One region of the Pantoea sp. SGAir0175 genome, then DNA from elsewhere that is predicted to be linked to it. Evidence: predicted binding sites of a transcription regulator. Region 1 holds the regulator's gene; the other holds the start of a gene.
The links. Region 1 encodes PhoB, which activates phosphate uptake and scavenging genes when phosphate is short. Its sites were predicted from a motif close to CTGTCATAAAACTGNCNNAT; they were not measured.
Positions count from the first base shown of each region.

Region 2: C1N56_RS19375 (heavy metal response regulator transcription factor) is a predicted target of PhoB. The motif match lies at 3,368-3,387, and genes of this name have one in related genera.

Region 1 covers NZ_CP028081.1:3,144,090-3,151,197, reverse strand. The annotation lists gene C1N56_RS14840 (AAA family ATPase) at 1-1,432, opposite strand, end outside; gene sbcD (exonuclease subunit SbcD) at 1,429-2,646, opposite strand; gene phoB (phosphate response regulator transcription factor PhoB) at 2,844-3,533, shown strand; gene phoR (phosphate regulon sensor histidine kinase PhoR) at 3,549-4,862, shown strand; gene C1N56_RS14820 (PstS family phosphate ABC transporter substrate-binding protein) at 4,881-5,807, shown strand; gene C1N56_RS14815 (cobalamin-independent methionine synthase II family protein) at 5,973-7,079, shown strand.
Region 2 covers NZ_CP028082.1:3,321-10,428, forward strand. The annotation lists gene C1N56_RS19360 (zinc-binding alcohol dehydrogenase family protein) at 1-429, shown strand, start outside; gene C1N56_RS19365 (oxygen-insensitive NAD(P)H-dependent nitroreductase NfsB) at 534-1,187, shown strand; gene C1N56_RS19370 (heavy metal sensor histidine kinase) at 1,225-2,604, opposite strand; gene C1N56_RS19375 (heavy metal response regulator transcription factor) at 2,601-3,275, opposite strand; gene C1N56_RS19380 (transporter substrate-binding domain-containing protein) at 3,543-4,313, shown strand; gene C1N56_RS19385 (DUF2817 domain-containing protein) at 4,352-5,434, shown strand; gene C1N56_RS19390 (HalD/BesD family halogenase) at 5,419-6,189, opposite strand; gene C1N56_RS19395 (LysR substrate-binding domain-containing protein) at 6,287-7,108, shown strand, end outside.

The sequences.
Region 1 (7,108 bases):
GTTGCAGCGGCTGTGCCGCCTGTTCGCGCGCCTGCAGCGCCTGCTGCTGCTGTTCGAGCTGGCTTTGCAGTTGTTGCTGCTGCGCGCTGAGCTGCGTCAGCGTTTGCTCACGCTCTTCAAGCCGGGCGAGTTCGGCCTGCCAGCGCGCCAGTTCGCCGCCCCAGCGGGCGACAGCGGCTTCACTCAGGCGAAACGCCTGCTGCTGCGCCAGCTGCTGTTGTAAGCGTTCACTTGCCTGCTGATGCTGATCCAGCGCCTGCTGGCTGAGTAACAGCGTTTTTTGCTGTTCGCTCAGCAGCGCCTGCTGCTGCTCAAGCTGCTGTGCACGGCTGGCGATCTGCTGATCGAGCGGGATCACCTGTTCGCTCAGCAGCGTCTCCAGCTGTTGCTGTTCGGCCAGCGCGCGTTCACGTGCCTGCTGTGCGGCCTGATAGTGGCTTTCACCCTGCTGCAGCGCCGCTTGCGCCTGTTGCTGTTGCTGCTGTAACTGCTGCGCCTGCTGGTTCAGTGTCTGCTGGTCGCGCTGCAGCTGTTCGCGCTGCTGCAGTTTGTCGCGCAGCTTCTCCGCCGGTTCAGCACGCGCCAGCCGCTGACGATCGCCTTCCGCCTGCTGCCAGGCCGTGGCGGCAGCCTGCAACGCCTGCTGCGCCTGCTGTTGCTCCGCGTTGAGCTGCTGCTGCTGCGTCAGCCACTGCTGCTGCTGCTGGGCCTGCGCCAGCTGCTCGCTCAGATCCTGTTCGGTGCGGGTCAGCTGCTCCAGCTGCTGCGCCAGTTCGGCGCGGCGGGCGTCGTCGAGCAACTGCACCGCACCGGCGCGGGCGCGCAGCGTGTCGAGTGCCGCGCGCGCCGTGCGCCAGCGCTCGTAGATCTGCATCGAGATGTGGCCGTAGATTTCGGTGCCGGTCAGCTCCTCCAGCAGCTCGGCGCGCTCGCCGGGTTTGGCATTGAGGAAGGCGGCAAACTGCCCCTGCGACAGCATCATAGAACGGGTGAAGCGGGCAAAATCGAGACCGGACAAGGTTTCGATGGCTTTGAGCTTGTCACCGACTTTATCGGCGACGATCTGGTTGTCCGCCACGCGCGCCAGTTCGACACGCGGCGCCTGCAGTTTACCTTCCGCCAGGCCGCGCGCGCGGTTCTGGCTCCAGAAGGCGCGCCAGGCTTCACCTTTGATCTCAAACTCCACTTCGGCGAGGCACTCAGCGGTGTCACGCGTCATCAGCTGATTTTCGCTCTGCGACAGGCCACCAAGGCGCGGCGTCTGGTGATAGAGCGCCAGACAGATGGCATCCAGCAGCGTGGTTTTACCCGCGCCGGTGGCGCCGGTGATGGCGAACAGCCCGTTGCTGGCAAACGGCTCGCGGCGGAAATCGATAAACCACTCGCCGCGCAGCGCGTTGAGGTTTTTAAAACGCAGCGTCAGAATTTTCATGCGCCCGGATCCTCCAGCGTCGCCAGCGTGCTGCGAAACAGCTGCGTTAACTGCGCGCGCTGTTCATCCTCCAGCTGCTCCTCCAGCGCCAGCCGGCGGGCAAAGACCTCTTCAACTTTCAGTTCGCTCAGGGTTTCGTTCTCCAGCCGCGCCAGGCTGCGCTGACGCTGATCGCGGCTGCGGCGCACCAGCAGCACCTCAACCGGCAGCGCGTCGGTTAGCTGTTCGATGCGGCGCTGCAGATCGCTCAGGTACTCCTGAGTGGTGATTTCGATATCCAGCCACACCGGCAGATCGCCTTCATAGGTGTGAAACGCGGTCAGTTGCTGTTCGATCTCCGCCATCGCGCCTTTTAACATCTGCATCGGCTGGAATGACGGAATAACCAGCGGTGTGACGGACTCCAGCCGGGTGCTAAATTCCAGCAGGAATACGCTTTTCTCACGTCCCAGCTCATCAAAACTGAGCGCAATCGGCGAACCGCTGTAGCGGATGTGATCGCTGTCGGCGATGCGCTGCGCGCGATGTATATGGCCCAGCGCAATGTAGTCGGCTGGCGGGAAGGCCTGCGCCGGAAAGGCGTCCAGCGTGCCGATGTAGATATCACGCACCGAATCGCTCTTGCTGACACCCACGGTGGTGAGATGCCCGGTGGCGATGATCGGCAGCGCGCTGTCCATGGCTTCGCGCTGCGCCACGGCGGCGGCATAACAGTGCTGATAGTGCTGCTCAATCGCCTGTAGCAGCGACAGCTGCTTATCGCGACCGGACTGACCCGCCTGGCTGCGCAGGATGTCGCGCGGACGCAGATAGGGAATGGCGCACAGCAGCGCCCCCGGCGTGCCGTCGCGCTGTTGCAGCGTCAGCACCTGCTGCTCGCCGCCGGGCGTGGCGCTGGTAATGACGCGGGTATTGAGGCAGGCCAGCAGCTCGCGCGATTCATTCAGCGTGGCGACCGAATCATGGTTGCCGGCCAGCACAATCAGCTGGCAGCCGCTGGGCTGCAGCGCCACCACGAAACGGTTAAACAGTTCGCGCGCGTAGCTGGGCGGCGAACCGGTATCAAACAGGTCGCCAGCGACGATCAGTGCATCCACCTGATGCTGCACAATCGCGGCCAGCAGCCAGTCGAGGAATTGCTGGTGCTCGGCGGCGCGGCTTTTGCTGTAAAAGAACTGACCGAGATGCCAGTCAGCGGTGTGAATAATTCGCATGAATGCTCCGTGCCTGCTATCGCAAAGCGGCAGTATAACCGCTTAACAACGCAATGAAAAAAAAGCGAAACCGGTTGTCACAATTGCGCTTTTTATCTGATTATCATGAGGTGGGTTTTTCATAAAAGTGTCACAAAACTGACGCATAATGGCGCCGCAAACCCCCGTGACATGCCGTCACAATCGCAGGAGTAATAATGGCTAAGCGCATTTTGGTTGTGGAAGACGAAGCTCCCATCCGTGAAATGTTATGTTTCGTGCTGGAACAAAACGATTACCAGCCGATTGAGGCTGAGGACTATGACAGCGCGATTGGCAAGCTGATCGAACCCTGGCCAGATCTGATTCTGCTGGACTGGATGTTACCCGGCGGCAGCGGCATTCAGTTCATCAAACATTTAAAGCGTGAAGCCATGACGCGTGATATTCCGGTGATGATGCTGACGGCGCGCGGCGAAGAGGAAGATCGCGTGCGCGGGCTGGAAGTGGGCGCCGATGATTACATCACCAAGCCGTTCTCGCCCAAAGAGCTGATGGCGCGCATTAAAGCCGTGATGCGCCGTATCTCACCGATGGCGGTGGAAGAGGTGATTGAGATGCAGGGGCTGAGCCTCGATCCCTCCTCGCATCGCGTGATGTCCGAAACCACGCCGCTGGAAATGGGGCCGACCGAATACAAACTGCTGCACTTCTTTATGACGCATCCAGAGCGCGTATACAGCCGCGAACAGCTGCTGAATCACGTGTGGGGCACTAACGTGTATGTGGAAGACCGCACCGTGGATGTGCATATCCGTCGTTTACGTAAAGCACTGGAAGTTTCCGGCCACGATCGCATGGTACAAACCGTTCGCGGAACAGGGTATCGTTTCTCTGCCCGCTACTAAACGGAGTCTTTTACCGTGCTGGAACGACTCTCCTGGAAGAGATTACTGACCGAGCTGGCGCTGGTGTGTCTGCCTGCGCTGGTGCTGGGTCTGCTGGTTGGCTATCTGCCGTGGTGGCTGTTACTGGCCGTGTGCGGCGTGCTGTTCTGGCACTTCAAAAATCTGATGCGGCTGTCGCACTGGCTGTGGATTGATCGTTCAATGACGCCGCCCACCGGGCGCGGCAGCTGGGAACCGCTGTTTTACGGCCTGTATCAAATGCAGTTGCGCAATCGCCGCCGCCGGCGCGAGCTGGGCAATCTGATCAAACGCTTTCGCAGCGGGGCTGAATCGCTGCCGGACGCGGTGGTGCTCACCACCGAAGAGGGCACCATTTTCTGGTGTAACGGTCTGGCCCAGCAGCATCTCGGGCTGCGCTGGCCGGAAGATAACGGCCAGAATATCCTTAACCTGCTGCGCTACCCTGAATTCTCCCGCTATATCCGCCAGCGCGACTTCAACAAGCCGCTGACGCTGGTGCTCAATAATCAGCATCACATGGAGTTCCGCGTCATGCCTTACAGCGAAGGGCAGTGGCTGATGGTGGCGCGTGACGTCACCCAGATGCACCAGCTGGAAGGGGCGCGACGTAACTTCTTCGCCAACGTCAGCCATGAACTGCGTACCCCGCTGACGGTGCTGCAGGGCTATCTGGAGATGATGGACGATGCCGGGATGAACGAGCGCACCCGCAGCAAGGCGCTCAGTACCATGCAGGAGCAGACGCGACGCATGGACAGCCTGGTGAAGCAGCTGCTGACGCTGTCACGCATCGAAGCGGCCCCCGCCATTGACCTGAAAGAGACGGTGGATGTGCCGACCATGCTGCTGCTGTTACAGCGCGAGGCGGAAACCCTCAGCCAGGGCCGTCACAGCATCCATTTCCACACCGATCCGCACCTGAAGGTGTTCGGCAATGATGAACAGCTGCGCAGCGCGATTTCCAATCTGGTGTATAACGCGGTGAACCACACGCCGGACGGCACGCGCATCGACATCAGCTGGTTGCGCACCAAACAGGGCGCCGAATTTAAAGTGTGCGACAACGGGCCCGGCATCAGCGAGGAGCATCTGCCGCGCCTGACCGAACGCTTCTACCGCGTGGATAAAGCGCGCTCGCGCGCCACCGGCGGCAGCGGGCTGGGGCTGGCCATTGTTAAGCACGCGCTCGGCCACCACACCACGCGGCTGGAGATCAGCAGCGTGCCGCATCAGGAAACCTGCTTCCGCTTCGTGCTGCCACCGCGCTTGATTGTGGCGAACGGAATCCGCGAGAATGTGGCGCAGTAAACGCCACCGGACTCTGTGATGAAATCGCTGCTGCTCTCTCTTTTATTACTGTGCCCGCTGCTGGCGACGGCTCAGCAAAGCATGCTGACCGGCAACCTGAGCAGCGTGGGCTCGGACACGCTGGGCTATCTGATGACGCTGTGGGGCGAAGATTTCAGCCGTCAGTCGCCGGGTGTCAACGTGCAGGTGCAGGCGGCGGGATCGTCGACGGCGCCGACCGCGCTGGCCGCCGGGGCCGCTCAGCTTGGCGCTATGAGCCGGCCGATGCAGGTGGATGAGCGTCAGCTGTTTATCGCGCGCTATGGCTATGCACCGCTGGCGGTGCCGGTGGCGATGGATGCGCTGGTGGTGGTGGTTAATCAGGACAATCCGCTGCCGTCCATCAGTCAGCCGCAGCTGGATGCGCTGTTCTCCGTGACGCGGCTATGCGGCGCACAGCAGGTGCCACAGCGCTGGGGCGATGTTGGCCTGCATACGGCGAACTGGGCAACGCGCAGTATTCAGCGCTTTGGCCGTAACTCCGCTTCCGGCACCTGGGGCTTTTTCAAGCAGCAGGCGCTGTGTCGCGGCGATTTCCGCGCTGACGTCGCGGAGTTTCCCGGCTCGGCGGCGGTGGTGCAGGCGGTCGCCAGCACGCCGAACAGCATCGGCTACGCCAGCTTTGGATTTCACCTGAGCGGCGTGAAAACCCTGCCAATCGTCACCGCCAGCGGCGACAGCGTTATGCCAGATGCCGAATCGATCCGCAGCGGCCGTTATCCGTGGTCGCGCCCGCTGTATATTTACGCTAACAAGGCGCCCGGCAAACCGCTGCCGCCGCTGGTCGCCGCCTTTCTGCAGCAGGTGCTCTCTGCGCAGGGCCAGCGCCGCGTAACGGAGGCCGGCTACCTGCCGCTGTCCGACAGCCAGATCGCGCAGGCGCGCGCGGCGATTGCGCAAAACTAATTCACGCTGACCGATCATGAATTTTTTTCACGTCCCCTGAATTTTCTTCTATTGCCGCCGGCAGGGCGGCATGTCACTCTTATGGACATATAGCCATCCAGATGGCCAAAAATAACCGTACGCAATTATACCCTGACGCAATTATGCGCCAGTGCAGGAGTGAATATGCAACGCAACACCGCCCCGTTCCGCGCCGATACCGTCGGCAGTTTTCTGCGTCCCGCTGCCATTAAGCATGCACGCGAGCAGTTCGCCAGTGGCACTCTCAGCGCCGACCAGCTGCGTCAGGTAGAAGACGATGCGATTCGCCAGGTGGTGGAGCAGCAGCGCGCCAGCGGTCTGCAGGTGGTGACCGACGGTGAATTCCGCCGCGCCTGGTGGCACTTTGATTTCTTTGGCCATCTGCACGGCGTCGAGCTGTTTGAGGCCGATCAGGGCATTCAGTTCAACGGCGTGCAGACCAAAGCGCACGGCGTGAAGGTCACCGGCAAAGTCGCTTTTAACCCGCAGCATCCGATGCTGGACCATTTCCGCTTCCTGCAAAGCGTGGCCGGCGATGCGGTGGCGAAAATGACCATTCCCAGCCCGAGCGTGCTGCACTTCCGCGGCGGCCGTAAAGTGATTGATGCCACGGTGTATCCGGATCTGGAGCAGTACTTCGCCGATCTGGCAAAGACTTACAAAGAGGCGATCAAGGCGTTTTACGACGCTGGCTGCCGCTATCTGCAGCTGGATGACACCGTGTGGGCGTACCTGTGTTCAGGCGATCAGCAGCAGCAAATCCGCGAGCGCGGTGAAGATCCGCAACAGCTGGCGCGCATTTATGCGCAGGTGCTGAATCGCGCGCTGGAAGATAAACCGGCGGATCTCACCGTCGGTCTGCACGTGTGTCGTGGTAACTTCCGCTCGACCTGGATCTCGGAAGGCGGCTACGAGCCGGTGGCGGAAATTCTGTTTGGCAGCGTGAACATCGACGCGTTTTTCCTCGAGTACGATAATGAGCGCTCCGGTGGCTTTGAGCCGCTGCGTTTCATCAAACCCGGTCATCAGCAGGTGGTATTAGGGCTGATTACCACCAAAACCGGCGAGCTGGAAGACGCTGCACAGGTAAAGGCGCGCCTGCAGGAAGCGGCGCAGTTTGTCAGCCTCGACCAGATTTGCCTCAGCCCGCAGTGTGGCTTTGCGTCAACGGAAGAGGGCAACAGCCTGACCGAAGCGCAGCAGTGGCAGAAGATTCGTCTGGTTGTCGACATCGCACAACAGGTGTGGTGATGCTGTAAAGTTGTGCAAACAGGCGCGTA
Region 2 (7,108 bases), on a different contig from region 1:
GCCAATCATGTTATCGATCATCAGCGTCCGCTTGGTGAGCAGCTGGCAGCGATTGGCCATAAAGAGGTGCGCTACGTGGCCTCACTGACCCATACCGACAGCTACTACCCGCAGTTGATCGATGTGCTGGCTCCGCAGGGCAAACTGGCGCTGATTGACGATCCGGAAACACTGGATGCGGTGCCGCTGAAGCGCAAAGCCATCTCGCTGCACTGGGAACTGATGTTTACCCGCTCGCTGTTCCATACCGCCGATATGCAGCGCCAGCATCAGATTCTACAGCAGGTGAGTCAGCTGATTGACGATCAAACCCTGCAGACCACCGCTGGCGAGCATCACGGCAGCATCAGCGCGGCCAACCTGCGTAAAGCGCATGCGCTGATTGAAAGCGGTCGCGCACGCGGCAAGATTGTCCTTAGCGGCTTTTAAGTCATTAAAACACGTAAGGTTAACCGTCCGTCAGCCCGGGCGGTTATGGTAGCGACTTTGCTATTTATCTGCGCTCTGGCGCAATCTTCAATCAGGAGACTCTCATGACCCTTAATGATGCGGTTGCCCGCCGTCACACCGTAAAAGCTTTCTCTGCGGGCAAAACGCTGCCGCAGCAGGAGATCGACACGCTGCTTAACCTGCTGCGCAACAGCCCGTCATCGGTTAACTCGCAGCCGTGGCACTTTGTTGTCGCGTCGACTGCGGAAGGGCGGGAAAAGATGGCGCAATCCACCAGCGGCGCGTTCATTTACAACAACCCTAAGGTGCTGAACGCCTCACACGTGATTGCGCTGTGCATGCGCACCGATCTGGATGAAGCGCACCTGCAAAATGTGCTGGCGCAGGAAGAGAAGGACGGGCGTTTTGCCAAACCCGAAGCCAAAGCCGGTCAGGATAAGAGCCGCCGCAGCTATGTGGATATGCACCGTTATGAGCTGCGCGACGTGCCGCAGTGGATGGAGAAACAGGTCTATCTGGCGCTGGGCGGACTGTTACTGGGCGCCGCGATGCTCGGCATTGATGCCACCCCGATGGAAGGCTTTGATGCGCGCGCACTTGACCAGGCGCTGGGCCTGCGTGAACAGGGCTTTACCAGCGTGGTGCTGGTTTCGCTTGGCTATCGCAGTGAGGAAGATTTCAACGCCACGCTGCCGAAATCGCGTCTGTCGCAGGACGAAATTTTCACGTTTATCTAAGGGACTTAACCAGGTGCGCACCTGCGCACCTGCGCGCTTAACGTGGGAACCGCAGGCAGAAACGGGTAATGCCGTGTTCGCTGCTCATCGTGCAACTGCCCTGATGCAGTTGCATGATCCCGCGCACGATCGACAGACCCAGTCCGCTGCCGCCCTGCTGGCGTGACGCATCGGCGCGCCAGAAGCGGTCAAACAGGCGTGCCTGCTGCGCCTGACTTAGCGTCGGCCCCTGATTCTCCACCACCAAAAGCACGGCGTCTGGCTGCGTGATACTGGAGACGTGAATGGTGCCGTCGCGCGTGCCGTAATGCAGCGCGTTAGCGATCAGATTCGCCAGCGCGCGCTGTAACAACTGCGGATCGGCGTGCAACTCGCCGTGAAGCGAGATGACAAGCTGCATGCCATGCTCTTCCGCCATGCCCTCAAAATAGTCACTCAACCGCTCACCCAGCGGTGTCAGATCGATACGTTGTCTGTCCAGCGCCTGGCTGGCGTCTGCGGCTTTGGCGAGAAACAGCATGTTATCAATCATCTTCGCCAGCCGCTCCAGCTCCGCATAATTGGAACCCAGCAGCGTTTGATACTCGCTGACGCTGCGCGGCTGGTTTAGCGCCACTTCCGTCTGGCCAAGCAGCGTGCCAATCGGCGTGCGCAGATCGTGTGCCATGTCCGCTGAGACCTGGCTAAGTTGCTGATAACCTTGCTCCAGCCGGCTCAGCATCTGGTTGAGCGCCGCCAGCAGCGGTTGCAGCTCGCCTGGCGCACTGGTCAGTTCAATGCGATGCGACAGCCGCCGCACGTCGATCACCCCGGCTTCCGCCGCCAGCCGGCGCAGCGGCGTCAGGCCGCGGCGCACCAGCAGCACACTGATCGCGGCGACCAGCAGCGCCGCCAGCGCGGTGCACAGGATAATCTGGTGGCGATAGCCGGTGAGGGTCTGCGTGCGGTCGCTCATCAGGCGACCGGTGATGATTTCGATCTGGCCGCTGCCATCGCGCGTTGGTGTTAACGCGGCGGCGGCGATAAACGGCGTGCCGTCCGCCGCCTGCTGATGGTGGACCGATTGCAGGGTTAACGGCTGATCGGCGGCGACCGGCGTAATGGCTGGCACCGGACGCGCGCCAGGATTGATCACGATTAGCGGCGGCTGGCCGGGAAAGCGCAGCACCAGCAACGATTCGGTATTGCCCAGCATGTTGGCGAACAGCCGCGGCTTCTGCTGAATCAGCGTCAGCGCATCTTCATCGCGCAGCAGCGTGCGCATTTGATCGATGCGCGTCAGCAGGGCTGCGTCATCGCGCACGCCGATCTGCTTCGCCAGTGCGTGATACAGCGCCATGCCGCTGAGTGTAAAAATGACCACCACCGTAGCACTGAGCAGTAGCGAAAGGCGGACGGCGAGCGAGCGGGGTTTCATGTTTCAGCTTCGCAGCGATAACCGACACCGTGCACGGTATGAATCAATGGTCGGGTAAAAGGGCCGTCAATTTTCTGCCGCAGCCGTTTTACCGCCACATCCACCACGTTGGTGTCGCTGTCAAAATTCATGTCCCAGACGCGCGATGCAATCACCGTGCGCGTCAGTACCTCGCCGGGATGCAGCAGAAACAGATGCAGCAGATTGAACTCTTTGTTGGTCAGGTCGATGCGCTGTCCGGCGCGCTCGACCCGGCGACGGGCAATATCCAGCTGCAGATCGGCCAGCGTCAGGATGTCGGGCAGCTTTTGCTGGCTACCGCGCCGCAATTGGGTGCGCACGCGCGCCAGCAGTTCGGCGAAGGAGAAGGGTTTGACCAGATAGTCATCGGCACCCAGTTCCAGCCCTTTGATGCGATCTTCCACCGTGCCTTTGGCGGTGAGGAAAATCACCGGCGTGTGCAATTGCTTATCCAGCTGCGCCATCACCTCCCAGCCATTGATGCCGGGCATCATCACATCCAGCAGAATCAGATCGTAATGGTGCTCCTGCGCATAAAACAGGCCATCCTGACCGTTTTCCGCCACGTCGACGATAAAACCGGCCTCGGTCAATCCTTTGCGCATGTAATCACGCGCCCCGGCTTCATCTTCTATCACCAATATTTTCATGCGATCTCCCGGCAGTGGCGGCCGCTTGCTGATGGCGGGCAGTATAACGCGGGTTAGCATAGAAAACCGAGGCTGACAGCGGCATGAGCCCCTGATGACAAAATCATGACAGAGCGTTAAGTAAAACTTAATGGCGCGACAAATTTCGCTAACCCATTAACATATATAAGAATTTGCTCTGCATTTTTGCGCGCTTTTGATGGTGGCGTCAGCGGCATCGTGTTATTACAAGGTTAAAACCTGTGAGATAGCCTGCCGGAGAGCATCATGAAAAAGCGTTGGTCTTTTGCCTTACTGTTGTCACTCAGCGCCCTCAGCCAACTGGCTGCGGCGCAGCAGACGCTGCGTTTTGGCGTCGATCCCACTTTTCCACCGTTCGAATCCAAAGCCAGCGATGGCTCGCTGCAGGGTTTTGATATTGATCTGGGCAATGCCATCTGTGCGCAGGCCAAAGTGAAATGTCAGTGGGTGCAGATTGGCTTTGACGGCAGCATTCCGGCGCTGCAGGCGAAGAAATTTGACGCCATTCTGTCGGCGATGTCGATGACGGAGAAGCGCCGCGAGCAGGTGGCGTTCAGCGATATGCTGTATATCACGCCCAGCGCGCTGCTGACGCCTGCCAACAGCACGCTGACGGCGGATATCAGCACGCTGCGCGGGAAGAATATCGGCGTCGCGCAGGGCACCATTCAGGAAACCTACGCCAAAACGAAATGGGCACCGCAGGGCGTCAACGTGGTCTCGTATCCGAATCAGATGGAGATCTACCCGGATCTGGTAGCGGGTCGACTCGATGCCAGCCTGGCAAATGCGGTTTCGGCCGAGCAGGGCTTTCTCAACACGCCGGAAGGCAAGGGCTATGTCAATAAAGCCACGCTGGTGGATAAAGCATTATTGGGCAACGGCGTGGGTATCGGGCTGCGTAAAGGCGATACGGCCAATCTTACTTTAATCAACAATGCGCTGGCTGCGCTGCACAGCAACGGCACGTATGACCGGCTGGCGCAGAAGTACTTTAAGGTTAAGGTTTATCCCTAATCGCAGGGCGATTTGCCTTCATTACGCACAGGAAAATCATGTCTTTACTCCCTGATTATACTCAGCAGAGGGCGCGATTCCTGGCCGCCGTCACGCGCCAGCACGGCGCGCTGACTGCCTATCGCCATCCGCTGACCGCGCCCGACGGGGCCGCGCTGTACACCGACGTCGCGGTGATCGGCGATCCGGCGGCCCGCAAACGCATGCTGATTCTCTCCGGTACACACGGTGTGGAGGGCTATTACGGTTCAGACAGCCAGATCGCCTGGCTTGATAGCCTTGATGTCGCCGCGTTACCGCCCGACTGCGCCCTTGTGCTGGTCCATCTGCTAAATCCATGGGGCGCTGCGCATCTGCGGCGCGTCAATGAAGACAATATCGATCTCAACCGGAATTTCATCGATTTCAGCCAGCCCGCACCCGCTAATCCGCACTATGCGCTATGGCACGATCTGTACCACGGCGACCGCGCACATGCCGATCGACTGCTGGCGGAGACACTGCAGCAGTCAGGCTGGCCGGCGCTAAAACGGGTGGTGGAAGCGGGCCAATATCAGGCAGCAGATGGCCTGTTTTATGGCGGGCAGCAGCCGACCTGGTCGCACCGCACGCTGCACGCCATTGTCGAACAGCATCTGCGTCAGGCGCAGGTCATCCTGAGTTTCGACCTGCACACCGGTGCCGGCGCGTGGGGCCATCCGATGCTGCTGGCGATTGCTGAACAGCGCTATCCGGCGCATGACTGGGGCAAAACGTTATACGATGAGTGGCTGACGCTGCTGTTTACCGGCGCCGGGCGCGACAGCGACACCGGCGTGACCGCCACGGCAACGGGCTATGTCTCGCAGTTTCTGCTGACGTCGCTGCCTGACACGCAGCTGCTGCCATTGGTGGTGGAGTGCGGCACTTATCCGGGCGAAGAGATGCATCGCCGGGTGCGCGACGATCACTGGCTGCATCTGCAGGGCGATCCGGCAAGCCACGCCGGACGCGCGCTGAAGCAGCAGCTGGTGGAGGGGTTCTGGCCCGCCGATGAGGACTGGCGCGCCTTAACTGCGTTTCGTACCCGGCAGATTTTCCTGCGCGGCTGGCGCGCGCTGGTGGCTTACAACCGGCCGTAAAAGGTCATGCGCGCGGTTTCGGACAACGCGATACCGGGCTGGGTGTTGTAGGCCAGCACCGCCAGCATACGCGTGACATCGCCTTCGGTGGGCGTCACGCGGTGCAGCGAATTACGCCCGCGAAACAGCACCAGGTCACCGGCATCAATCTCCAGCGCCTCGACCGTATGGCGCTGATCGAGCACGGCGGCGACGCCGTCGTAGTTCATCTCGCCGGCATCCGCATCGCGCAAATCTTTCACATACTCAAATACACCGCCGCCGCGCGGTTTTTGCACCAGCAGCGTGATGGCGAAAGAGGAGTTGTCAAAATGCCAGCCGAGTTCCTGGCCGTCAGGCGCGTAATGCAGATTGATGGACGACAGCGGGTCGGCATACGGATACAGCGCGTCTTCGTCCAGCACATCACACAGAAAGCGTTTAAACAGTTCGTCATTGTACAGCTGGCGCAGCGGCGATTCCGCCGCAATCACATCGTCGGTAATGCAGCCTTTGGTGCTGATCACGTCACGATTGCGCGGATGATCGGCACGGTACGCCTCGTCCGGCTTCAGCAGATAGACGTTGTGCTTGCTGACGGTGTGGTAAGCCAGATGGCGCTGGGCCAGCCCGTCAGCCACGATCGCCTGCAGCGCAGCCGGTTGCAAAAACTGACGCAGCACCAGCGCGCCGTGTTGCTCCAGCTGCTGGCGACAGTGCCGACGCCAGTCGGCATCGGCCAGGGGGTGCAAATCAAATCGAATCAAAGCAGACATCGCGGTGGTTCTCTGAGTTGGCAGGTGTAGAGACTGTAACGGCCTGATATGTTGATGCCTAACGATAAATATTTAACGCCTTGCTAAGGAAACCTTAATGCCTGCACCCGCGTCGCGTTTGCCGAAAATCAGCGTGATTCAGTCGTTCAAAGTGGCGGCGGAACTTGGTAGCCTGGCGAAAGCCGCCGCACAGCTGGCGCTGACGCCGGCTGCCGTCAGCCAGCAAATTCGTCAGCTGGAAGCGCAGCTGGGCAGCGCACTGTTTGTGCGTACCCAGAGTGGCGTGATGCTGACGGAAACCGGCAAAGAGTATCTGCGCTACGTCAGTGAAGCGTTCGACATTCTGCATCTGGGGCAACAAAATTTGCGCCATGCGGCCAGCATGCCAAAGCTGACGCTCTATTCACTGCCGGCGCTGGCATCGAAATGGCTGCTGCCGAATATCACCGCCTGGCGGGCTCACTGTCCGGGCTGCGATCTCAGCCTGCACGGCACTCATGCGCCGGTGGATTTCAGCGCCACACCGGCAGATTTTGTCATCTGCTTTGGTGAGGATCGCTACCCGCAACTCGACAAGCAACGGCTGTTCTGTGACGAGGTGCTGCCGGTCGCCAGTCCGGCGCTGATACAGCGTTACCCGGGCGAATCGTTGCTAAGCCAGGCGCCGTTGATCCATCTGGACTGGGGCAATGAAGGACGCTTTCTGCCCGACTGGCGCAGCTGGTTTCAGGCCAAAGGCAGCATGGAGCCGGCGGTCCAGCCTGCATTCAGCTTTAATCTCACCTCCCTGGCCATCGACGCGGCGGTAGCCGGGGCCGGTGTGCTGCTGGGGCAGCGTCGCCTGATTGCCGGCGAACTGGCGCGCGGCGCGCTACAGGTGGTGGATCCGCTCAGCCTGCCGCTGAGCAAACCCTATTTC